DNA from 4 places in the Enterovibrio sp. QJM3NY_24 genome. Region 3 is predicted to be linked to each of the others. Evidence: predicted binding sites of a transcription regulator. Region 3 holds the regulator's gene; each other region holds the start of a gene.
The links. Region 3 encodes CRP, which controls carbon source genes, mostly activating them, when cyclic AMP is high. Its sites were predicted from a motif close to TGTGANNNNNNTCACA; they were not measured.
Positions count from the first base shown of each region.

Region 1: pyrG (CTP synthase) is a predicted target of CRP. The motif match lies at 3,253-3,268, and genes of this name have one in related genera.
Region 2: recB (exodeoxyribonuclease V subunit beta) is a predicted target of CRP. The motif match lies at 2,635-2,650, and genes of this name have one in related genera.
Region 4: mlc (sugar metabolism global transcriptional regulator Mlc) is a predicted target of CRP. The motif match lies at 2,704-2,719, and genes of this name have one in related genera.

Region 1 covers NZ_CM173519.1:3,039,173-3,045,316, forward strand. Annotated here, with positions in the region: gene AC3CIC_RS13515 (FAD-dependent 2-octaprenylphenol hydroxylase) at 1-53, shown strand, start outside; gene eno (phosphopyruvate hydratase) at 154-1,455, opposite strand; gene pyrG (CTP synthase) at 1,535-3,169, opposite strand; gene mazG (nucleoside triphosphate pyrophosphohydrolase) at 3,309-4,127, opposite strand; gene relA (GTP diphosphokinase) at 4,214-6,144, opposite strand, start outside.
Region 2 covers NZ_CM173519.1:2,914,311-2,920,454, forward strand. Annotated here, with positions in the region: gene recB (exodeoxyribonuclease V subunit beta) at 1-2,499, opposite strand, end outside; partial or broken gene AC3CIC_RS12935 (methyl-accepting chemotaxis protein) at 2,819-4,361, shown strand; gene recC (exodeoxyribonuclease V subunit gamma) at 4,428-6,144, opposite strand, start outside.
Region 3 covers NZ_CM173519.1:3,342,254-3,348,397, forward strand. Annotated here, with positions in the region: gene AC3CIC_RS15020 (hydrolase) at 1-513, shown strand, start outside; gene AC3CIC_RS15025 (DUF3187 family protein) at 544-1,521, shown strand; gene AC3CIC_RS15030 (YheU family protein) at 1,530-1,748, shown strand; gene AC3CIC_RS15035 (phosphoribulokinase) at 1,819-2,688, shown strand; gene AC3CIC_RS15040 (OsmC family protein) at 2,816-3,223, opposite strand; gene crp (cAMP-activated global transcriptional regulator CRP) at 3,460-4,092, shown strand; gene AC3CIC_RS15050 (hypothetical protein) at 4,259-4,459, shown strand; gene AC3CIC_RS15055 (DUF1338 domain-containing protein) at 4,528-5,322, opposite strand; partial or broken gene astD (succinylglutamate-semialdehyde dehydrogenase) at 5,366-6,144, opposite strand, start outside.
Region 4 covers NZ_CM173519.1:2,138,795-2,144,938, reverse strand. Annotated here, with positions in the region: gene asnS (asparagine--tRNA ligase) at 1-1,011, opposite strand, end outside; gene queD (6-carboxytetrahydropterin synthase QueD) at 1,429-1,791, shown strand; gene queE (7-carboxy-7-deazaguanine synthase QueE) at 1,877-2,539, opposite strand; gene mlc (sugar metabolism global transcriptional regulator Mlc) at 2,798-4,012, shown strand; gene AC3CIC_RS09380 (energy-coupling factor transporter transmembrane component T family protein) at 4,133-4,972, opposite strand; gene AC3CIC_RS09375 (ABC transporter ATP-binding protein) at 4,969-6,144, opposite strand, start outside.

The DNA.
Region 1 (6,144 bases), 300 kb from region 3:
GGTTAAGCGGAGATTTGCCGGAGTTAGCGAAGAAATTAGGACCTAGGTCCTAGGGCGTTGTTTCCCTTATCCTACAAACAAAAAAACGGCTCCCAAGGGAGCCGTTTTCATCTCTAAATCAGCGTATCGCCGACTGAATGAAGTGCTAAGCGATTACGCTTGGCCTTTAACTTCTTTCAGACCGTTGAAAGGTGCGCGTTCGCCCAGAGCTTCTTCGATACGGATAAGTTGGTTGTACTTAGCAACACGGTCAGAACGGCTCATAGAACCCGTCTTGATTTGGCCAGCAGCAGTACCAACAGCAAGGTCAGCGATAGTTGCATCTTCAGTTTCACCTGAACGGTGAGAGATAACTGCAGTGAAACCAGCATCTTTAGCCATCTTGATAGCAGCCAAAGTTTCGGTTAGTGAACCGATTTGGTTGAACTTGATCAAGATAGAGTTAGTGATGCCTTCTTCGATACCACGAGCCAGAATCTTAGTGTTAGTCACGAACAGATCGTCACCAACTAGTTGGATTTTGTCGCCCAGCAGTTCAGTTTGGTGCTTGAAGCCAGCCCAATCAGATTCGTCCAGACCGTCTTCGATAGAAACGATTGGGAATTGATCAACGAGACCAGCAAGGTAGTGGTTGAACTCTTCAGCAGTGAAGGTTTTGCCTTCGCCTTTCATGTTGTAGATGCCAGCTTCTTTGTCGAAGAACTCAGATGCTGCACAGTCCATAGCAAGAGTGATGTCTTTGCCTAGCTCGTAACCAGCAGCAGCAACTGCTTCTGCGATAACTTCTAGTGCTTCAGCGTTAGACTTAAGGTTAGGAGCGAAACCGCCTTCGTCACCAACTGCAGTGTTGTAGCCTTTAGACTTCAATACTTTCGCTAGGTTGTGGAATACTTCAGCACCCATGCGAACAGCTTCTTTCAAAGTTGCAGCGCCAACTGGCTGAATCATGAACTCTTGGATATCAACGTTGTTGTCAGCGTGCTCGCCACCGTTGATGATGTTCATCATTGGTAGAGGCATAGAGAACTGACCAGCAGTGCCGTTTAGTTCAGCAATGTGCTCGTACAGTGGCATGCCTTTAGCAGCAGCTGCTGCTTTTGCGTTCGCTAGAGATACCGCTAGGATTGCGTTAGCACCGAACTTAGATTTGTTCTCAGTACCGTCCAGGTCGATCATGATCTGGTCGATTTCTGCTTGGTTTTTCGCGTCTTTGCCTTCTAGAGCGTTAGCGATTTCGCCGTTTACTGCACCGATTGCTTTCAGTACGCCTTTACCTAGGAAACGAGTTTTATCGCCATCACGTAGTTCAAGTGCTTCGCGTGAACCAGTAGATGCGCCTGATGGTGCAGCTGCCATACCAACGAAACCACCTTCCAGGTGTACTTCTGCTTCTACAGTTGGGTTACCGCGTGAATCGATGATTTCACGACCCAGAACTTTAACGATCTTAGACATTGTGTTTCCTCTCGTATGTCAATAGCTTAAAAATGCGAAAAGCGGCTGCACTACCTTCGCAACCGCTCCTTGTTCTCAGTTACAGCTCACCACGCTGATTTTTACCTGACGCAGCCACAAAACCTTCAAACAAAGGATGGCCATCGCGTGGGGTCGAGGTAAATTCAGGGTGGAACTGGCACGCCACAAACCATGGGTGCTCAGGATTTTCAATAATCTCAACCAGCTTCTTGTCCGCTGACAGACCCGATACCACAAGGCCAGCTTCTTCAAGTTGCGGACGTAGCACATTGTTGACTTCATAGCGGTGACGGTGACGCTCATGGATTGAAGCGTTGCCGTAAAGCTCACGCGCTTTGGTGCCGTCTTTCAGGTGACACAGCTGTGCGCCAAGACGCATGGTGCCGCCCAAATCGGATTTTTCAGTACGCTCTTCTACCTTACCTTCGCCGTCGACCCACTCAGTGATCAGGCCAACAACCGGGTACTTGGTCGCTTTGTTGAACTCAGTCGAGTTCGCGCCTTCCATGCCAACAACGTTGCGCGCATATTCGATCAGCGCCACTTGCATGCCAAGACAGATACCCAAGTAAGGGACTTTGTTTTCACGCGCGAATTTCGCTGCCAGAATTTTGCCTTCTACGCCGCGATCGCCGAAGCCACCCGGAACGAGAATAGCGTCCAAACCATGAAGGACTTCTTCACCTTTGGTTTCTACATCTTGTGAGTCAACGTATTTGATCTTCACGGTCAGGCGATTTTTCAAGCCTGCGTGCTTCAACGCTTCGTTAACTGACTTGTAGGCATCGGGCAGTTCAATGTATTTGCCAACCATACCGATAGTGACTTCACCGGTTGGGTTCGCTTCTTCATAAATAACTTGTTCCCACTCTGTCAGATCAGCTTCTGGCGCTTCGATACCGAAACGCTTACAAACCAAATCATCCAAGCCTTGCGAACGGATCAGTGAAGGGATCTTGTAGATGGAATCTACATCCTTCATTGAGATAACGGCTTTTTCTTGCACGTTACAGAACAAGGCAATCTTAGAACGCTCATTCGCAGGAATAACGCGATCGCTACGGCACACCAGAATGTCTGGCTGAATACCGATAGATAGCAGTTCTTTCACAGAGTGTTGAGTAGGCTTGGTTTTCACTTCACCTGCCGCAGCAAGGTAAGGAACCAGAGTCAGGTGCATGAACATGGTGCGCTCACGACCTAGCTCAACCGCCAACTGACGGATAGCTTCAAGGAATGGCAATGACTCGATATCGCCCACCGTGCCGCCGATCTCAACGATAGTCACATCGTGACCTTCGCCGCCCGCAAGCACACGCTCTTTGATAGAGTTGGTGATATGAGGAATAACCTGGATGGTTGCACCCAAGTAGTCGCCTCGGCGCTCTTTACGCAATACGTCTGAATATACACGGCCAGACGTAAAGTTATTGCGCTTAGTCATCTTGGTGCGGATGAAACGCTCGTAGTGACCCAAATCTAGGTCGGTTTCTGCACCGTCTTCCGTAACGAATACTTCACCGTGCTGGGTTGGGCTCATCGTGCCCGGATCCAAGTTGATGTAAGGGTCAAGCTTCATCATGGTCACATTAAGACCACGTGCTTCTAAAATCGCTGCCAATGACGCTGCAGCAATACCCTTACCGAGGGAGGAAACCACCCCGCCAGTTACAAAAATGTAATTCGTTGTCATGCTAAACCTGAGAGTTGGATTTAGGGGAAATATTGGAAATCTGGACGGGACGACATGTTACCAGAGCCCGAAACTTCCCACAACGTGAAAACTATCACACGGCGTACCCTTTTTTTTTGTTGTAAATCAATTCAGCGATTCACACCGGTTTGTTGCCTTCGTCACATTTCACTTGCTGCCAGAGTTTTTCGAGTTCATCTTGCTGACTTTCCTGCAAGTTTTTACCATTTTCGCGTAATTTCATTTCAATTTGACGAAAACGATTTTCGAATTTTAAATTGGCCTGTCGTAACGCCTTTTCTGGGTTTGTTCCCACATGCCGCGCCAAATTCACCACAGAAAACAGTAAGTCGCCCATTTCTTCATCAACACGAGCCTGGTTCACGTTCACCATCAACGCTTCTTCCATGACTTCTTCAAGTTCTTCTTGCACCTTGTCGGCAACAGGACCAATCGCATCCCAATCAAAACCAACACTGGCACAGCGCTTTTGTAGCTTAGCGGCTCGCCCCAATGCGGGCAGTGCCGTTGGTACATCATCAAGAATACTCAATTCGGCGTCTGGTTCGGCTTTAGCGGCTCGCTCTTGCGCTTTGATGCCTTCCCAATCTGCTGCTTGCAACGGATTGCCATCAGCGTCTTTCTCACCAAACACATGGGGATGACGGCGCACCAACTTGTCACAAATCGCACCAACCACGTCGTCGAATTCAAAGTCACCCTGCTCTTTGCCGAGTTGACTATAGAACACAATTTGGAACAAAAGATCACCCAACTCGTCACGCACATCGCCCCAATTTTGGCGCTCGATGGCATCGACTGTCTCGAAAGTTTCTTCGATGGTGTAAGGAATTATGGAGTTGAACGTCTGCTTTTTATCCCAAGGACACCCATTTTTCGGGTCTCGTAGGGTCGCCATAATTTCGAGCAATTCTTGCATTCGCGACATTTTATTCATGCCTATTTATCCATTGTCAGTTTGTTTTAAACGGGCTTAATAAAAAGGGAAAGCCTTCGCTTTCCCTTTTTGCTAACAGTTAGTGTTTAGTGAAGCCGTTTCGCTTCATGCACGTCTTTGACTTGTTCAAGACGGGTGATCACTCGGCTGAGAACGTCTAAATCGCTCAACTCCAGATCAAAATCCATGATCGACATGTTTTGCTTGTAGTCGACACGGCTTTGCATCCCTGCCACTTTAACTTTGTCATTGGTTAACACGGTCGTCAGATCTTTAATCAACCCGTTGCGCTCGGACGCTAACACACGCACGGTAATTTGGTAACTGCCGACAAATCCGCCCCCCCATACCGTATCAATAATACGCTCGGGTGCATGATGACGAAGCTCTGCCAACTGTTCACAATCAGAACGGTGAACCGAAATACCGCGTCCTTGTGTGACATAACCTTCGATAGCATCACCGGGAATGGGCTGACAGCAACGTGCAAGGTGCGTCATCAGGTTATCAACCCCTTCTACCACCACAGCGTCTCTGCGCGGCTTTTTAGGGACAGGAGAGCTCTCCACCTGCTCCAGCTTCGCTCGTAACTGTTTGTCTTCTTCTTCCTTTGTCGGTTTATTGACAATGGAATTGATGAAATTCACCACCTGATTGATGCGTAAATCGCCACTACCGACACCAGCGTAAACTTCATCAAGGCTATTCATGTTGAAGCGCTTCATGGCTAAGGTGGCATCTTTACTGGCGGCACCAATTTTGGTCAGTTCGGCATCGAGGATCTCTTTGCCCGCAATCATGTTCTTTTCACGCGATTGCTTGCGGAACCATGCATTAATTTTGGCACGAGCACGACCTGAATTGACGAAGCCCAAACTTGGGTTTAGCCAGTCACGTGACGGGTTCGGCTCTTTTTGCGTGATGATTTCGACTTGATCGCCCATTTGCAGGTGGTAAGTGAACGGCACGATGCGCCCTTCCACTTTGGTACCAATACAACGGTGCCCCACTTCCGAGTGAATGTGGTAGGCGAAATCTAGTGGTGTTGCACCAATGGGCAAGTCGACCACATCACCGCGCGGAGTAAAGGCGTAGACACGATCATCAAACACTTGGCTTCGCAACTCATCGAGCATTTCGCCCGAATCAGACATCTCTTCTTGCCACGCCAGCAGTTTACGTAGCCACGTGATTTTCTCGTCGTAACCACTACGTCCCGTCGTTGCACCTTCCTTGTATTTCCAGTGCGCGGCGACGCCTAGCTCGGCATCATCATGCATTTGCTTGGTGCGAATTTGGATCTCGACCGTTTTCCCTTCTGGCCCCAACACCACGGTGTGGATAGACTGATAACCGTTAGGTTTAGGATTAGCGACGTAGTCGTCGAATTCTTTGGGAAGGTGGCGATATTTGGTGTGCACTGCCCCTAGTGCGGCATAGCAATCTTGAAGCTGGTCAGCAATGATACGCACAGCGCGAACATCAAACAGCTCATCAAAAGCAAGGCTCTTTTTCTGCATCTTACGCCAGATGCTGTAGATGTGCTTAGGGCGGCCGTAAACCTGCGCATTGATGTTGGAAACGCTCATTGACTGCTGTAAGTCCGTGACGAACGTATCGATGTATTCTTCGCGGTCAATACGTCGTTCAGCTAGCTGTTTAGCAATTTGCTTGTAGGTATCTGAATGCTGATAACGGAAGGTGTAATCTTCGATTTCCCACTTCAGCTGACCAATCCCTAATCGATTGGCCAATGGCGCATAAATATTGGCGCACTCTTTAGCGACGGCCTTTCGTACATTGTCCGGCTCGTTTTTCACTTCACGCAGATAACTGATCCGCTCTGCCAGTTTGATCACCACACAACGAAAGTCATCCACCATCGACAGCAACATGCGACGTACGTTATCCACTTGCGCTGACGTCGCTTCTTCGTCGTTGGCATTCAGATGACGAATAGACGCCATTTCCTGCACGCCATCCACCAGCTTGGCGATGGTGCTGCCATAGCGTTCTT
Region 2 (6,144 bases), 430 kb from region 3:
AGATTTGTGCAGCCCAGTATCCCCTGTTGATTTACGTCCGTCTTTCAGCGGTGCTAACCCAATAAAGCAACCATAAACAGCGCGGGTCAATGCCACGTAAATCAAACGCAGATCTTCAGCGAGACGCTCTTTATCTGCTTGCTCAATCGCAGGTTCTGGGTTGGACAATGCCAAGGTCGGCGTATTGTCTTCGTCGTGGAAAAACGGCCTGTCTGACGGTCTGAAATTGCACGCAAAGGGCAAATACACCAAATCATATTCCAAGCCTTTGGATTTGTGGATGGTGACGATTTGAACCAAATCACGTTCAGATTCCAAACGCACCTGTTGCTCTTCGCTGTTGCCATTGGGATTGTCGATATGATCAGCAAGCCAGCGGATCAGCGCATGGTGGCTATCTAGGGTTTGGCTCGCTTGTTGGAGTAATTCGCCGAGGTGCAATAAGTCAGTCAATGCTCGCTCGCCTTCGTCTTCAAGCAATAAACGCTCTGCGATACCGCGACGCTGCATAACCTGACGCAACATAGGTAAGATGCCGCGTGAAAACCACACTGACTGGTAGGTGGCAAATTCGATAACGGCCCGCTCCCACGATTTTTCATCATGATTCAAGGCATCGAGCTCTTCTGCGGTCAATGCAAATAAGCCACTGGCGAGCGCCGCGCGAAGTGCACGCTCATTATCGGGTGATAACACCCCAGCCAAAAGCCGCTGTAGATCGGTCGCTAAGGCGCTGGAAAACACACTGTTGCGATTGGACAAGTAGACCGATGCAATGCCCTGTCTCGCCAGCGCTTGCTTAACTTTCGCCGCTTCGCTACCTGTCCTCACAAGAATGGCAATGTCACCCGCGTGAATGGCTTTTTGGCTCTCACCTTTACAAAAATGCGCACGCTCCTCGTTACCCGCCGTCAGTATCTCTCGAATACTGCTCGCGGTAGCAATCGCCATAGTCGATTGATAATCATTCTTGCTGACCAATTCCCGGTCATCCGGCAACCAAAAGGTTAAGGCTGCTTGTTGTGCGCCATCGTATTGCCAATGTCTGTCTTCTGCTCCTGGAGCATGATCAACCGACGTAAACGGGATATCACCTTCGTAAATAAACGGGGCGTCAGCATAGGAGAAAACGCGATTTACCGCTGCCACCATGTCAGCCGTTGAACGCCAATTGATGCCAAGATTGTAGTGTTCGGTGATCTGTCTACGTGCATGAATATAGGTAAAGATATCCGCACCACGAAATGCATAAATTGCTTGTTTCGGATCGCCAATCATAAACAAACCGCACTGTGGCGCATCAGCATAAATATCGCTAAAAATATGGTACTGCTGAGGATCCGTATCTTGAAATTCATCAATCATAGCGACAGGAAACAAAGTGCGGATCCGCTCTGCAAGCACGCGTTCACTGTCTTGACTCAGTGCTTCTGACAACTGAGAGAGCAAATCATCAAACGATAACCAGCCAAAGCGGCGTTTTTCCTGCGCGAGTAGAATTCGCACTTCTCGAATGGCATGTGCCGTTAGCGCGTCTTTGAGTGTCGGCGGAGAGGCCAACAAAGTATCAATGGCATCAAAAACGGTGTGTGTGGGCACTTCCCCTTTCTTGGTTTTTTCACTCAAGATGGATGCGGCGAAGCGAGGTAGATTGGTCGGAAAATCGTAGTTTATCGTTGGGACCAGAGCCCAGATACCGACTTCTTCTAGCCAATTTGGCAGTGATCGTTTGCTATAGCTGCGTTTATCAACGCCCGATGACGAAATCAACGCTTCTAAGTCAGGCGCAGCAGCGCACCACTGCGATTTCACACCCTCAATGCGCGCTAGATTATCTTTGTGCAACTGTTCTAAATCATCGGGCATCTCGGGCGCTTGAATGCTGACCAGTGGCCCCGACAAATACACACCAACATCGCCCAACAATGAGAGTGGAGACGCCCAATAGCTTCGTACTACCCCCGCCAAGGATTTCGGCAAGGGATAAAACTGACGACGCCAGAAATCAGAGACAGCACGCTCTCGCAATGCCGACTCATCGGTGATGAATTCATTACTGAACAAGCTACCGGATTCAAACGCGTTTTGCGTCAGCATACGCTGACAAAAACCATGAATCGTGTATATCGCAGCTTCATCCATTTGGCGTTCCGCTTGCAGCAGTAGTTGCTCAGCGTGCTTGTGATCACTCACTTCATCAAGCAATGGCTGAATGACCGGATCGCGACTTTCACCCCGACTGAATGCCAGTCTTGCTTCGTGAATACGCGCACGGATGCGATCTCTTAGCTCCTGCGTTGCCGCTTCAGTAAACGTCACCACCAGAATTTTTTCGACCGTCAGTGGCACTTCATGTGCCGACGCTTCAGTGCCATGCCCCAAAAGTAACCGCAGGTACAAGCCCGCGATGGTAAAGGTTTTACCGGTCCCCGCAGAGGCTTCGATCAGTCGCTGACCAAAAAGCGGAAAAGTCATGGGATGAAGAGGTTGAATTGCCATGCAATGTCGGCTCACTTGAGATGTATCGCTGGATTTTATCAAGTCTGGCACCGAATGTAATTGAAATGCCTACGCAGACTTTATTGACAGTTCACGCTTTAAAACTTAGACATAAAACGCGAAGAAAAATATGCATGCGACCAGACTCTCAGTATTACATGTTTCAGCGTATGAATAGCTATTGATACCCCCCTCAAATTAGGCGACCCTTCTTGTTTCAAAGTTGTTACAGCACACTAAAAAGCTGAGTATCTCTAGTATAAAATTTGTTGCAAATCTTTCGGTGAAATATAAGTTACTGCTTATTGTCTGCATTTCAGTGATTAGCATTACCCTTCTCACCGCTTTCCAAGTCCGAAGCCTACATAATGACCTACTCCAGGAGAGAAAGAGCAATCTTAAGCAGACCATTGATATTGCTTGGCAAATCATCGACAACAATTATCAAAAAGATGCCTCAGAAAAAGGGCTAAGCAATGCAATGGCGGCGCTACAGCCCTTGCGATTTGGTACTGATGGCTACTATTTCGTTGTTGATAACAATGGCACCATGTTAGCTGGTGCTAAAAGCTGGATCGGACGTGATTTCAATGCATTCCGCGACAGCAATAGATCTGCGGTGTTACGCGATATGAGGCAAGCGGCTCAACCTGCAGGTGGTGGATTTAGCAGTTATTGGTTTGCCAAACCTGGTAGCAATACCGCCATTGAAAAAGTCAGCGCCGTAAAACGCCATGCGCCGTGGGGGCTTCTGATTGGCACGGGCATCTATATTGATGACCTTGAAGCATTAGTTTGGAAGGAGGCGAGTAAATCTGCCTTACTCGCGCTGTCCTTCACCATGGTATTGATTCTATTGGCAACAGTACTTTCCCGTATGCTGTTGAAAGCTATTCGTGAAATCCAGCGTGCGTTAGGGGCTGTTGCTAAAGGCGACCTCACCGCAAGGGCCGACGTTAATAGTGGCGATGAACTGGGAGAGATGGCGCAAAACCTAAACGATGCCTGTCAACAACTTCAAACTCTGCTCTCTAACGTGGATACCACGCTCCACGAGCTTGATTGCGACAGCAAAACGATGGAGCAACTGGCTACTCGATCGACAGATGGCATCCGTAGTCAAAGCCAGGAGTTAGATTTAGTCGCAAGTGCCATGGAAGAGATGTCTTCTGCCATCAAAGACGTAGAGTCCAGCACGCTGACGGCACAAGACAGTACTCGTCATTCACGAATGCTGGTGGGTGAAGCGGAAAAGGTACTCTCAACGTCTCTTGGCAAGTTTGAAGAGGTTAACCGTGATGTGATTGATGCTGAGCGTAACATTCGTGAGCTTGCCGCTTCGAGCGACCAGATCAGCGATGTGGTCACTGTTATCAATGATATTTCAGAGCAAACCAATCTGTTGGCTTTGAATGCCGCTATTGAAGCCGCTAGAGCAGGCAGCGCAGGCGGTGGTTGCTGATGAAGTAAGAAAGTTGGCTCATTCGACTAAAGAGTCGACCACGCAAATCAACGCCATCATTGAGAAGTTGCAAGAACGCGCTCAAATAGCGGCGAAGATCATGAGCAGTGGTACAGACAAAACTGCGCAGAGTCTAGAGCAGGCGCGTCAAGCACAGTCGCAATTGTCTGCACTGGCAGATCTTATCAACGACTTGGAACAGTTAAATACCGCTGTCGCCACTTCCACCTCACAACAAGCCAGTGCATCATTGGAAGTTGCACGGAGTGTGGTGAGTGTTAGTGATATTTCACATACCAACCGCGATGCCAGCGAAGAAACGCTAGTGCTTAGCGACAAGGTCAAGTCACTGAGTGAGACTGGTCGTAATCAACTCGCAAAGTTCAACATTACTTCCTAGCCATTCTTTGCAAACAAGCAGCACAGATCACTGTGCTGCATTGAGAGAAGACTGACAAAACCGCTGTTAGTCTTCTTTTTTTTCTGCATTCAGCGCAGGTAGCAGCACGTTTTCCCCCCACGCCAAAACGTCATCCAATAATTGGTCACTGGCCTGAGGCCATACACGTCTGACATAGGCGTTCTCGCCCTCGCCTGTTGTCATATAGCCGCCATCAAATGCTGCGCGCATTTTAATCTTGGCTTTATCTCGCACTACATCATCGTCTGACCAATTGCCTTTTTTGTCGATGCAGGCCAATAACCCGGCCAACGCAGTGTTGGGCAAATACGCCATCGGTCGCTCTGTGCCTTCATCATATTGTTCTAAATAAAACGTCAAATACGCGACAGCATCAGCGGCAGGGATTGGCGTGAGGATGACTTCTTCATCAACACCAATAAAACGCGTCTCGGTCATATCCCCTGCTGCGCATTGGCACAGATGATCAATCCACGCTGCCAACCTGTCTCGAGCACGGACTTTTCCGCTGCGGAACAAAACACGTCCTACGCGATAGCGTTCATCTAGCCAACCTTGTAACAAGACGGTGCCTCGCGATGTAGGTATCGACAAATTGATTTCAAGCGGTTGGCGGCGTTCTGAAAAATACGGTTTGAGCCTTTCGTACATGGCAAGAATGCCTGCTTGCTCACTTTCAAGCGTCAGCTCGCCAAAGTGGCTGAGTGGCAAGGCACCACTGGCTTTTTGCAGTTGAAAGAAACGATTAAGTGATTCTTCACTGTCATCATGCTCGATGACGTGTGAGAGCAAAGCATCACGCAGTTGATAACGTTGCAGGTTGTCCAATGCGAACGGCTCGACATCTTCCATTGCTCCGCTTGGCGCTTCAAAAAAGACTTTCAAACGGCGATTGAAAAAATATTGCACGGGCAAACGCCAAAAGCGCTGTAATTCGGCCAGTTCAACAATCCCGAAGTCCGCTTCGCTTTCTGCAGTCAATCCCTGTTCGCCAAGAAAAGAAGCTGCCAACTTTCCTTCGCCTTTGGCTGCAGGCAGCCATTCGGCAGCATAGCTTTGTCTTTCGCTGCTAAACGCCACACGACTAAATGGTACAAGTGGATTGTTATGAACCAAGCAACTAAGCAGCTTTTCCCCTGACTCAAACTCAGGAAGAGCAGTGTCACCTTGTAAGCAGTAACCTTGTCGGCAATAGTCGAGTAGCTCGCTGATCAACACTGAAGGCACTTTCTCAGAATTATCCTGCACCGAACGACCCACATAGCTTATGTATAAACGCTGCTGTGCCGATTGCAGTGCTTCCAGAAACAGGTAACGGTCATCATCACGACGAGAGCGATCACCCGCTCGCGTGCGGCCTGCCATAAGATCAAATCCGACTGGTGCAATAGTACGAGGATAATCGCCATCGTTCATGCCCAATAGACACACAACGTTGAACGGAATGGAGCGCATTGGCATCAAGGTACAAAAGTTAACCTGACCTGCCAAAAAGCGCTGACTAACTCGCTCACCACCGAGTTTTTCTTTCAAATAATCGCGCACAATAGCCAACGACAATGTCTGGCTAAAACCGGCATCATCGAGCTGGGTGAGCCAGTTATCAAGTTGATCACGGATCAGACGCCCTGCCAATTCTTCATCTGTATCAAGAGCAAACATGTCGTCAAACAAAACCGTAAGTGTCTGAACCCAGTCCTCACCAATCTTAGTTTGCGTCAGTGCAGTTTGCGCCTCATTCAATACGCGGAAAAACTCGCCG
Region 3 (6,144 bases):
TTTAACCATGACCCGTTGATTAACGCCGGCTGTGTGATCAGCCCGCCTCTCGATTTAGCGGCTTGTTCATCGCGCATCCAGCTCGGGTTTTCCAAGGTTTATCAGGCTTACTTGCTGCGTTCAATGAATCGTACCCTGTCGAAAAAGCTCGAACGTCACCCCGAAATCGGTCATTGGAAAAGTGGTCAGAAAGTAAAGATTTCAACACTGTATCAGTTCGATGAAACCGTCACTGCACCACTCCATGCATTTAAAAGCGCGGAGGATTATTACAAACTATGCAGTGGGTTATCTGTCTTACAAGACATTGCGACACCGCTGAAAGTGATCCATGCTAAAGATGACCCATTTATGACACAGGCAGTGATACCAACCGGTCACCTGCCCGATAACATTGATTACCATTTAACAGAGTATGGCGGTCATGTTGGCTTCGTGTCAGGTACGCTCAAGCACCCCGAGTTTTGGCTTGAGAAGGAAGTACCACGCTGGTTAGCCCTGCACTTAGAATAGCCACAACACGCAGGGCGAGAGAGGTGAAATATGACATTATCTCGCACTGCTTTTTCGCTATTGGCGATATCTTTCTTTGTGCCCAGTGCCCATGCCGATACCATGCGCTTTGGGCCACTCATTTCACAAAGCCAAGCGCCACTGCAAATCACAGGGTTAACGCCCATCATGCAAGACCCCACGCTTTTGCAAGCGGATGAAACGGAGGTATTTGCCTCTGCAACGATGGCAAGCGTGTGGGCGAATACCCCAGAATATCAATTCGATTATTACCACAATCAATTCATGCTCGGTTTCATGCATGCACTCAGTGAAGAGACAAAGTTCGGTGTTTGGTATCAATACCGTTATGCTGCCAATAATCGTCTAGATGGGCTGACGGAAAAGTTTCACAGCGTTTTTGGCATTGATCAAAATGGGCGCACCGAGGTCAATGAAAACCGCTTTTATATCGACTATCCCAGCGACAACAACGATCCAATGGAAGATTTTGTCGGCGACCCATTGCTAAGCGCCATTAACCTCTATGGTGAACAGACCCTCTACCGCACAACGCACCATGCCATTAGCCTAGGCGTCACCTTGTTTTTCAATCGCGTCAGCCACGGCATTTTTACCAACACGTCTTTTGAACAGTCTTTGCAGGTCAATTACGCCTACCAACAAGAAAATCATCACGTAACAGCGACTATTGCGATGGTGCATCGACCCAACAAACAGCAACATTTCGCTCCGGTAAAGTCCGTCGGAATGAATGGAGGAATTAGCTACCAGTATCGATGGCGAGAAAACCATGACTTCATTGGTGAATACCTTATCTCACAAGCTAAAACTGACAGTAAGGAGTTGGGAGAGCTCACATCACCCGTTCATGAGTTCGCGCTAGGTTATCGCTACCTTTTTGATACCAGTGCGATAGAATTGTTGGCACTAGAAAACATGTTTAACCACGATAACAGCACCGATATCGTGTTTAGTGCCACTTTCCGCCACCGTTTTATGTTGTAGGTATCGCGATGATCATCCCTTGGCAAGAAATCCCAGAAGAGACCCTGAAAAACTTGGTTGAGCACTTTGTGCTGCGCGAGGGCACAGACTATGGCGAGCAAGAAGCAAGCTTCGATGAAAAAGTCGAACAAGTCTATGTCCTGCTCAAGAACAAAGAAGCCATGGTGGTCTATTCTGAGTTACACGAAACGGTCGATATCAAGCACGCGCGATCACTCAGCGCTTAACGTCTGCTTGACCAATACGCTACACCCTGTTAATTGTTTGACATCATTTTAAAAATTGACAGGGTTTGTCATGTCTGCAAAACACCCGATTATTGCAGTCACCGGTTCATCTGGGGCAGGAACCACCACCACTTCCGACGCATTTCGGAAGATATTCAATATGATGGACATCCGCGCGGCCTGGGTTGAAGGCGACAGTTTTCACCGTTTTACGCGTCCTGAAATGGACGTTGAAATTCGCAAGGCCAGAGAGCAGGGTCGTCACATCAGCTATTTTGGCCCTCAAGCCAATGATTTCCCAAGACTAGAATCCTTTTTCGATGAATATGGCAAACACGGTACGGGACAATTCCGCCGTTACTTGCATACGTTTGATGAAGCAGTGCCGTATAACCAAATGCCAGGTACGTTTACGGCATGGCAAGATTTGCCAGAGAATAACGACTTAATGTTCTATGAAGGGCTTCACGGCGGTATTGCCGACGGCGAAATTAACGTGGCTCAGCATGTTGATTTGCTCATTGGCATGGTGCCAATTGTGAACCTGGAGTGGATTCAGAAATTTGTTCGCGACACGCGCGACCGCGGCCACTCACGAGAAGCCGTGACGGACTCCATCGTGCGCTCAATGGACGATTATCTTAACTACATCACGCCGCAGTTTAGTCGCACACACATTAACTTCCAGCGCGTACCGACCGTTGATACCTCTAACCCGCTTAACGCTAAAGGCATTCCAAGTCTTGATGAAAGCTTTGTCGTGATACGTTTTCGCGGCATCAAGAAAGTGGATTTCCCTTATTTTCTGGCCGTGATCCAAGGCTCTTTCATGTCACGGCATGACACCTTGGTTGTGCCTGGGGGCAAAATGAGCTTCGCCATGGAGTTGATCATCCAACCGCTTATTCAGCAGTTAATCGAAACGGGCAAGATAAGCTAAGCCCACGAGAGCCTCCCTTTTCTGTATGAAGATCTTGGCAATCCATTGATAAACAGCCAATAGCAAAAAAGGAGGGCATGCCCTCCTTTGTTTTATGGTCACTTCCAACAAAACCGCAAACACGCCATTAAGCCGCCTCACGAACCTCGTAAGAGTGGGTCATTTCAATACTGGCACCCAACATCAAACACACCGAGCAGTATTTCTCTAGGCTGTCTTTGACCGCAGAAGCCACCAATGCTTCATCCAATGCGGTACCTGTGACCACAAAGTGAATATTGATCTGGGTAAACAAGCGCGGTGCTTGCTCTCGGCGCTCTGCCGTCAGTTCGGCTTCACAATATGACACTGCTTGATTAGCCGCTTTAAGCGCTGCAACAACGTCGACAGAGCTGCATCCACCGGCCCCCATCAGCACCATTTCCATTGGACTCGGGGCTTTTTCTCCGCCATTCCCATCCATCACGATGCTATGACCTGAATTCGACTGCCCTAAAAACGTCTCTTTTCCGCACCACTTGACGCTTGCTCGCATCTATTTCTCCTGTTTACTTTCAGTGTCGTGATCTTGTCCACGTTTTTAGCCTTTAATAGGGGGGGAAGTCCATATCAAAATCAAGAAATCGTGCTGGAAAAAGGATAAACTCAATGACTCAAACAGAGAGCTTGTAGCCTGACGGTTGACACTTTATGCTATCCCACGGACTTGTGCCGCAGGACGGTGGGCTAAGGAAGACTCATCAGGCAACAACTGCAGAGGAAATGAGAGATATGGTTCCAGGAAAACCTCAAACAGACCCAACACTAGAGTGGTTCCTTTCACACTGCCACATTCATAAGTACCCATCAAAAAGTACGCTGATTCATGCTGGTGAGAAAGCTGAAACGCTTTATTACATCGTGAAAGGCTCTGTGGCTGTACTGATCAAGGATGAAGAAGGCAAAGAGATGATCCTTTCTTACCTCAACCAGGGCGACTTCATTGGCGAACTGGGCTTATTTGAGGAAGATCAGGAGCGTACAGCTTGGGTTCGCGCTAAATCTCCATGCGAAGTCGCTGAAATCTCATTCAAAAAATTCCGTCAGCTGATTCAAGTGAATCCAGACATTCTGATGCGCCTTTCTTCCCAGATGGCTCGTCGTTTGCAAATCACTAGCCAAAAAGTTGGTGACTTAGCATTCCTAGATGTGACTGGTCGTATCGCGCAAACACTGCTTAATCTGGCGAAACAACCAGATGCTATGACTCACCCAGACGGTATGCAAATCAAGATCACCCGTCAGGAAATCGGTCAAATCGTAGGTTGCTCACGTGAAACCGTTGGTCGTATTCTGAAGATGCTGGAAGAGCAGAATCTAATTTCTGCACACGGTAAAACTATCGTGGTATACGGTACTCGCTAAGCATTATTGCTTTGAAATGAAAGCCACCATTATGGTGGCTTTTTTGTTTGAGCATGATCACTATCACGTCAAAAAATCCACAAAACCCCTTTCCCAGTGCTACCTTTCAATGCAAAGCATGTATACATTTACGTGCAACGTTTTTTTGCGATGATGGAGCATCGATATGGACTTGGAACATCAAGCGTTTAGCCGCATAAATACGACACCTGCCGTCGTCCCTTGGGGTCAGGTCAGCACCGAATTGACTGGCTTTGCTGGTATGTCTCACTATCAGCTACAGCGCATGCTCGGTGATGACGGACGCAAATCAACACCGACCTCTCACGAAGAGTGGTCATCAAACTTGGTATCAGAGCGCAATTAGATCGGCGAACGGTACACGCGATGGGCAATCGCTACAGGAGTAGCGACTGCATGAGCCACTAACGGTCCCTACTTATCGGTACTTTCAAAGATTTTATCTGCCGAGGCCTCAACAAACCCTTGATACAGGCTTCCGTTCGGTAACGGGTAACGTTTGGCAAACTCATAAAAACCACCCGGGATCATCAGTTCTTCATCACTAAAGCGCACCGTCACTTTGTCCGCCATGGTTGCCGATTGCTCCAAGCGCACTTGCGGATCCCCTTTCACTTCACCGCCAGATTCATTAATCGCAAAACCTGACTCTCGCAGCAATTGGTTCACATCCAACACGTCATGGAGCGTACTCAATTGATTCACACTCACCGTGAAATGATTGGCGCCAAAGCCATGAGCAGACAGCCAACCTGCATATTCACTTTCCGCCGCTAACTGATGATAAGTTGCCGTGTCAATGCCCCACAAACGACCACCATACAAGAACGCGGGATCATTAAGTGCTGTGTCATCTACCTGATCAACCAAAGCACGAACAGCCTGCTGCAGTTCCGTGGAACACTGTCCCACCAGCAACTCACTGATAAACACTTTGGGTGCATCAGGGTTAGGATGCTCATAATGCCGCGCGTACAGTTTTTTCGCTTTGAAATGGTACTCCCCTTTAGGGGTATAACCGATGGCGATAAACGGCGCAGCCAAACGATCTAGCCCCACCTTGGGTAACGCAAAAGTGCGCAACGCAATGTGGTCATTGAGAAGCGGACTGCCCTCTTCTAATAACGCATGCACTTTTGCTGCCGACGGGCATAACCTATCGATATAGTCTTTCCAAAGCTCATCAAATAAAGCCTGAACGCGCTCCATCACATCCTCCTACATTGAGTGTTCGGTAGTTACTTATCTTTTGTTACAACGACAGCCCAGGGCTGAGTTGATCAGGCAAGGACACATCCTCACCTTCCATTGACGCCATGGGATAAGCGCAATAGTCAGCGGCATAGTAAGCACTTGGTCGTAAATTGCCTGATGCTCCCGGCCGCCGAAAGGTGCATCACCACTCGCGCCCGTTAGCTGGCGATTGCGATTAACGATACCTGCGCGAATATGGTCAAGAAAATACGCCCATTCTGCGTCATCGGTTGAAATTAACCCTGCCGACAAACCGTAGCGGGTATCATTGGCCAGCGTGACTGCGTCTTCAAGAGAGTCATAACGCACCACTTGAAGTAGTGGCCCGAAATATTCTTCATCAGGCAATTGAGCCACTTGGCTCACTTCAATAATGCCCGGAGTGACGACGGCATCATGCAGCAACTGGGCTTTTAGAAGCGGCTGCCCACCCAGTGATTCGAGATTGCCCTGAGCAGCAAGAATGCCTTCTGCTGCGCGCACAGAGATTTGTGACCCCATGAACGAGGCAGGTTGATCAAATTGACCACCCACTTTGATGTTTTTGGCCATCTCAACCAAACGCGAAAGCAATGCATCACCGCGATCGCCTTTCGGTACATAAAGACGACGAGCACAGGTGCAACGCTGCCCTGCACTGATAAATGCGGATTGAATGATGGTATACACGGTGGCATCAAGATCGCCGTATTGATCGGAAATCACCATCGGGTTGTTTCCGCCCATTTCCAACGCCAACATTTTGCCCGGCTCTCCCGCAAATTGACGATGCAGAAT
Region 4 (6,144 bases), 1.2 Mb from region 3:
CAAGTCGATGCCCCATTCAACAGGGTTCTCAAACGTTTGGCCTGATTTAAGCAAGATCTCAATCGCGTCGGTGTAGTCGATCTGAGCAAAATCAGAATCAACAAACTTCTCTAGACGAGTGATGGCTTCTTTGTCGATACGTTGAGCAAAGAACTCAAGGTCATCACGACGCTCTTCAAGCACGGCTTTGAACACATACTTAAGCATGTCTTCCGCGAGCTTGGCAACATCATCCAGATCTGCAAACGCAACTTCTGGCTCAACCATCCAGAACTCCGCAAGGTGGCGGCTGGTGTTTGAGTTTTCAGCGCGGAACGTTGGGCCAAAGGTGTAAACCTTGCTCAATGCACACGCGTACGCTTCAGCATTCAGCTGACCTGATACGGTCAGGAAAGTCTCTTTACCGAAGAAATCTTCGTTGAAATCAACTTTACCTTCGTCTGTGCGTGGCAGGTTTTCCATGTCCAATGTAGAAACACGGAACATTTCACCTGCACCTTCTGCATCAGAAGCTGTGATCAGCGGAGCAGAAACCCAGAAGTAACCTTGCTCGTGGTAGAAGCGGTGAATCGCTTGAGACAAGCAGTTACGCACGCGTGCAACTGAACCAATCACGTTGGTGCGTGGACGCAGGTGAGCAACTTCTCGCAAGTATTCGATAGAGTGGCGTGTTTTAGCCATTGGGTAGGTGTCTGCGTCTTCAACCCAACCCACCACTTTCACGTCAGTCGCTTGAAGCTCGAATGCTTGACCTTGTCCTGGGCTTTCAACAACTTTACCAGTAACTTCGACAGAGCAGCCTGTGGTAAGACGCAGTACATCTTCTTTGTAATTATTCAGCTCATTAGAAACAACTGCCTGAATTGGATCAAAACAAGAGCCGTCATAAATGGCGAGGAAAGAGATACCGGCTTTTGAATCACGACGGGTGCGGATCCAACCACGGACAGTGACTTCTGTGTCTACTGCCGTTTTGCCGCGCAGGACGTCTGCTACAGGCATATAGTTCATAATTTGCATCTAACTCCGTTGAAGATTGCCTGAGGAATCGAGTCATCAGGCTAGGATAATTCAAACTTAAGCCGGCAAGTTTACCTCTAACCCTAAACTACCTCAAGACACTTGGTTTACATGGACTGTTCACGCATGCAATTCTTGGGAAATCAACGGGAAAACACGACCGAATTCAAGTTGGCGTGGCAAAGAAACATACGATACTGATAATTTTCTGTGGCTGGAGGTGTTGATCGCTATCTGACGGTGATATTTTCAACTGTCGTTTTACTGATGACTTTTTGCTTCTCGCTAAACCTTCAGTTGATCACAAACCTTGCGAAACGAATTGAGGGCGATTCAATTTGAGCTTGGCGCGAATATTCAGTAGCATCGCCGCGCTAGAAACTACAAATGAACACGGGAACGCATAAAATGCACACTGAACTGTTTAAAGAATTCATGTTTGAAGCGGCGCATCTGCTGCCACACGTACCAGAAGGTCATAAGTGTGGTCGCCTACATGGTCACTCTTTCCTCGTGCGTCTCTATGTGGCCGGTGAAGTGGATCCGTATACGGGATGGGTGATTGATTTTTCTGAAATCAAAGAAGCGTTTAAACCTATCTACGATCGCTTGGACCATTACTATCTGAATGATATTGAAGGGTTAGAAAACCCAACGAGCGAAGTGTTGGCGAAATGGATTTGGGATCAACTTAAGCCGTCACTGCCTTGTTTGAGTAAAGTGATGATTAAAGAAACCTGTACGGCTGGCTGCATCTATACGGGTGAGTAATATTTCATTGCACGAAAAAAAGGGCCTACGGCCCTTTTTTTGTGTCTAGGTTTACTGGATTGGGTGCAAACTAAGCGATAAATGCTTAAGCGATATCTAAATACTTATGTGTTTGAATGGACAAGCGCCAGTTGCGACGGATACAGGTTTTAATGCACAACTCGGTAGCCCGCGGTTTTTGGCTTATGGGTTGTAATGCGACTTCTTTATTTGATAAATCAATACCTTCGAGCAGTGCATCGAGTTTTTCAATATCTGACTCTGTTCCAACGGGATGTTTGATCTCATTGGCGCGTTTCAGCGCTTCATTTAACACGGGCAGTTTGCCGCGCATATTAATTTTCGGAGATACCGTTACCCACGTATTGACTGTCGCTTTCACTTTATACGTACCACTGGTCTCGATTTGACAGCGATAACCCGCTGATTCAAGAAGCGTTGTTAGGGGAAGTAAATCAAATATGCAAGGCTCCCCACCGGTGATCACAACATGCTTTGCCGTGTAACTTTGCGTAAGGTGCGCAAGAATATGTTCGGCTGAAACTGAGGTCCATGTTGGGCTGTCGCCTGTTTTGGCGATCACTGTGCCGAAATCACGTTCATCGTTCGGGAGTGTGTCCCACGTCTGGCGCGTATCGCACCATGGACAACCGACAGGGCAGCCTTGAAGGCGAACAAAGACCGAAGGTACACCTGTGAACGTGCCCTCTCCTTGAATGGTTTCAAATATTTCGTTGACGTTGTACATACGGCTTTTACAGTCAGAATTTTGTGAGGGGCGAGATTATGGCAGTTTCGCTCGCCACTGTCTTGGGGAGATACAAATTGACACATCAGTTACAGAATGAAATACCATTAACTTATTGATTTTCGGCATTTGATATAAATGTCATTGCGATAAATCAAATAGGTCGTGACGTGTATCACGACATCCAACCATGGCGCTTCACAATTACTTCGCAAAGTAAAAAAATTCACTGTTAATGAATTTTAAAGGGAAATTGGGATGATTCTCGCCCAGCCAGGACACATAGATCACATTAAGCGTAACAACGCTGGAGCGGTATATAAGCTGATCGACCAACTTGGGCCTATCTCCCGAATTGAGCTTTCTAAACGCAGTCAGTTAGCCCCTGCAAGTATCACTAAAATTACTCGTGAGCTAATCGATGCTCACTTGGTCAAAGAAGCCCAATATGGCGAACCTGCAAGTCGTGGTCGTCCCGCGATCGGATTGGTGTTGGACAATGAAGGGTGGCAGTTTCTTTCCATACGTCTTGGGCGTGGCTATTTAACGCTAGCGTTGCATTCATTGGGTGGCGACATTCTGGTTGAAGAGCGCCATGACATCCATGTACGGGATCAGGATTTGTTGATTGAACTCATTCAACAGCATATTAACCAGTTCTTTTCTACGCATTCGAACATCGTTGATCGCGTCACATCGATTGCGGTTTCTCTTCCTGGTCTAGTAAACAGTACTCAAGGCATTGTTATTCAAATGCCGCATTACGATGTTCATAATATGCCTTTGGGCGCGGTCATTCATCGGGCGACAGGTTTACCTGTTTTTATTGGCAATGACACGCGATCGTGGGCGTTGGCTGAAAAGCTGTTTGGTAACGCGCGTGATGTAGAAAATGCCGTACTCATTTCGATTCATCATGGCGTCGGTGCGGGCATCATGATCGATGGAAAAGTGCTGGAAGGGCAGGTAGGTAACATCGGCGAACTGGGCCATATTCAGATTAAACCGTTTGGAAAGCGTTGCTTTTGTGGCAATAACGGGTGTTTGGAAACCGTCGCCAGTTTACAAGCCGTGCTGGAAGACACACAGGTAATGCTAGATCAGGGGCATCCAAGTGTTTTGCATGATAAACCACTGACCATTGATAGTATCTGCGACGCCGCGGTTGCAGGTGATGGTGTGGCGGTAAATGTGATTACTGAACTGGGTCATAACCTAGGGCAAGCCATCGCGATTGTGGTGAATCTGTTTAATCCGCAGCGAGTGTTGATTGGCGGCGAATTTAATCGCGCCAAATCAGTTCTTTATCCTGCGATTATGGAAAGAGTGCTTAACCAATCACTTCCACATTACTGTGAAAACCTCATGTTAGAAGAGAGTTATTTTTATACGCAAGCAACGATGCCAGGGGCTGCTTTGGTTAAGCGAGCCATGTATGACGGCTACTTGCTGATGAAGGTGTTGGAAGGCTAAAGCTGAGAAGTGCTGAAATAGCCAAAAAATACAGAAACAGAAACAGAAAAGGAGCGTGTGAACGCTCCTTTTTAGTATCAACCACTTTTGTATCAAACGCCGCGCGTTTTACATCGTGCGTTAGAACGGATACCAGATGGTGGCTGTTTCAACAGATCGTTTGTAAATCGCCAATCCCACCACAACAGTGATCGCAGCCAGTGCGAGCCAGTCTTTGTTCGCCAATGGACGATAATTGTACCAAGTGCGCGACTTATTGCGTCCAAAGCCACGCAATGTCATCGCGTTGGAAATTTCATCTGCACGGTCAAGGCTAGAGAAAATAAGCGGGATCAAAATTTTCGCCACACCTTTAAAACGCGCCATGAGTGGGGCGTTCTTTGAGAAATCCACACCACGTGCTTGTTGTGCATGCATGATGTTCACGAAATCATTCTTCACTTCAGGCAGATAGCGCAGTGTTAGGCTAACGGCATAGGCAATTTTGTACGGCACACCAATGCGGTTGAGGCTAGATGCAAACTCTGTTGGGTGCGTGGTAAACACAAACACCAGTGCGATGGGGAACATGCTGAAATACTTCAGTGTCACTGTTATCAAGTAAAAAAGGGTTTCTTGTGTTAACGAATAGTTACCCGGTAACTTCAATAGTTCAGTCGTTGTGCCTATCCACTCAGCCCCCTGCTGTGGGGCGACCAGAAACATGAATACCGCATTCATGCTTAGAACACTCAACGTGCCCAATAAAAGCGGTTTGTAGACACGAAAAGCCACGCCTGTCATCTTCAGCAATGCCAACCCGATGGCCACCATGCCAACAATGATACGCAGGTCAAAAGTGGTGAGAACAACGGTCACCCACGCCATGAACAAAGCAAACTTGGTGATGCCATTCAGCGCGTGAAGGGGGGATTTCGTATCGATGTAGTTGATACCAAACTTCATCTTCGAGGCTTTCATTTGGCGTTGCTCTCTGTTTGAATAAATTGCTGCATAAATCCGTCAATGTCGCGAATACCGACGCGGTCTGCAAGTTGGTACAGGCTGGTGGTGGCGAGGTTGGCCTCGTCCAGTAACTGTGGTTGGCTGAATACCGATGTCATTGGCGCGTCAGCAATCAACTTGCTGTCAGCAATTACGATAGAACGAGAGGTGTATTCAAGCACCAAATGCATATCGTGAGAGATGATCATTACGGTGATGCCGCGTTCTTTGTTCAAGCGCTGTATGAAAGACAGCATGGTGCTGTAGTTACGGTAATCTTGACCTGCTGTCGGCTCATCTAAGATCAGCAGTTCCGGCTCCATTACCAAAATCGAAGCGATGGTCACGCGTTTTTTCTGACCGTAGCTCAATGCATCAACGGGCCAGTGACGGTATTTGCTCAAGCCACAAAGTTCGAGAACATCTAGTGCACGTTTCTCGATTTCGGCTTCACTAAGGCCGAGGTTTCTGAGGCCAAAGGTCACTTCTTCCATGATCATATGGTGAGAAATCATATGATTTGGGTTTTGCATGACCACGCCGACTTTCTTGCTGCGCTCAAAAATCGACAGATGACTGAAATCTTCACCGTCAAAACGAATCATGCCAGCATCTGGTTCGAGTACGCCCATCACTAGCTTGGTAATTGTCGACTTGCCCGATCCGTTTTTACCGAGAACAGAGACGATCTCGCCGCGATTAACGGAAAACGTGACGTCTTCAAGCGCGTTCTTCTCGCCATCGTACGAGTAGGTCAATCCTTCGATACTCAACAGCGGTGTGGTTTCGGAGGCTGGTGTAGATGGCACATAATCGCCAGCCCATCGCTGCAATTGAGAAGCGAATTTTTCAACAGGCAGCGTCGAGAGATAAGCAGGGCTGTCTGCTTCGCTCAACGTACACCCTGCGTGTTTAAGCGCAGAGAAATACAGAGGTTGGCGAATGCCATGTTGTTCAAGTAATCCTGACATCATCAGCGCATTAGGCGTGGTATCGGCAACGATAGTCCCGTTATCCATCAAGATCACGCGGTCAACCGCATGGGTCAGCACATCTTCGAGTCGGTGCTCGATGATGATGATTGTTTTACCGGTATCACGGTGCAATTGATCGATGATTTCAATGGTACGTTTGCCCGTTTTTGGGTC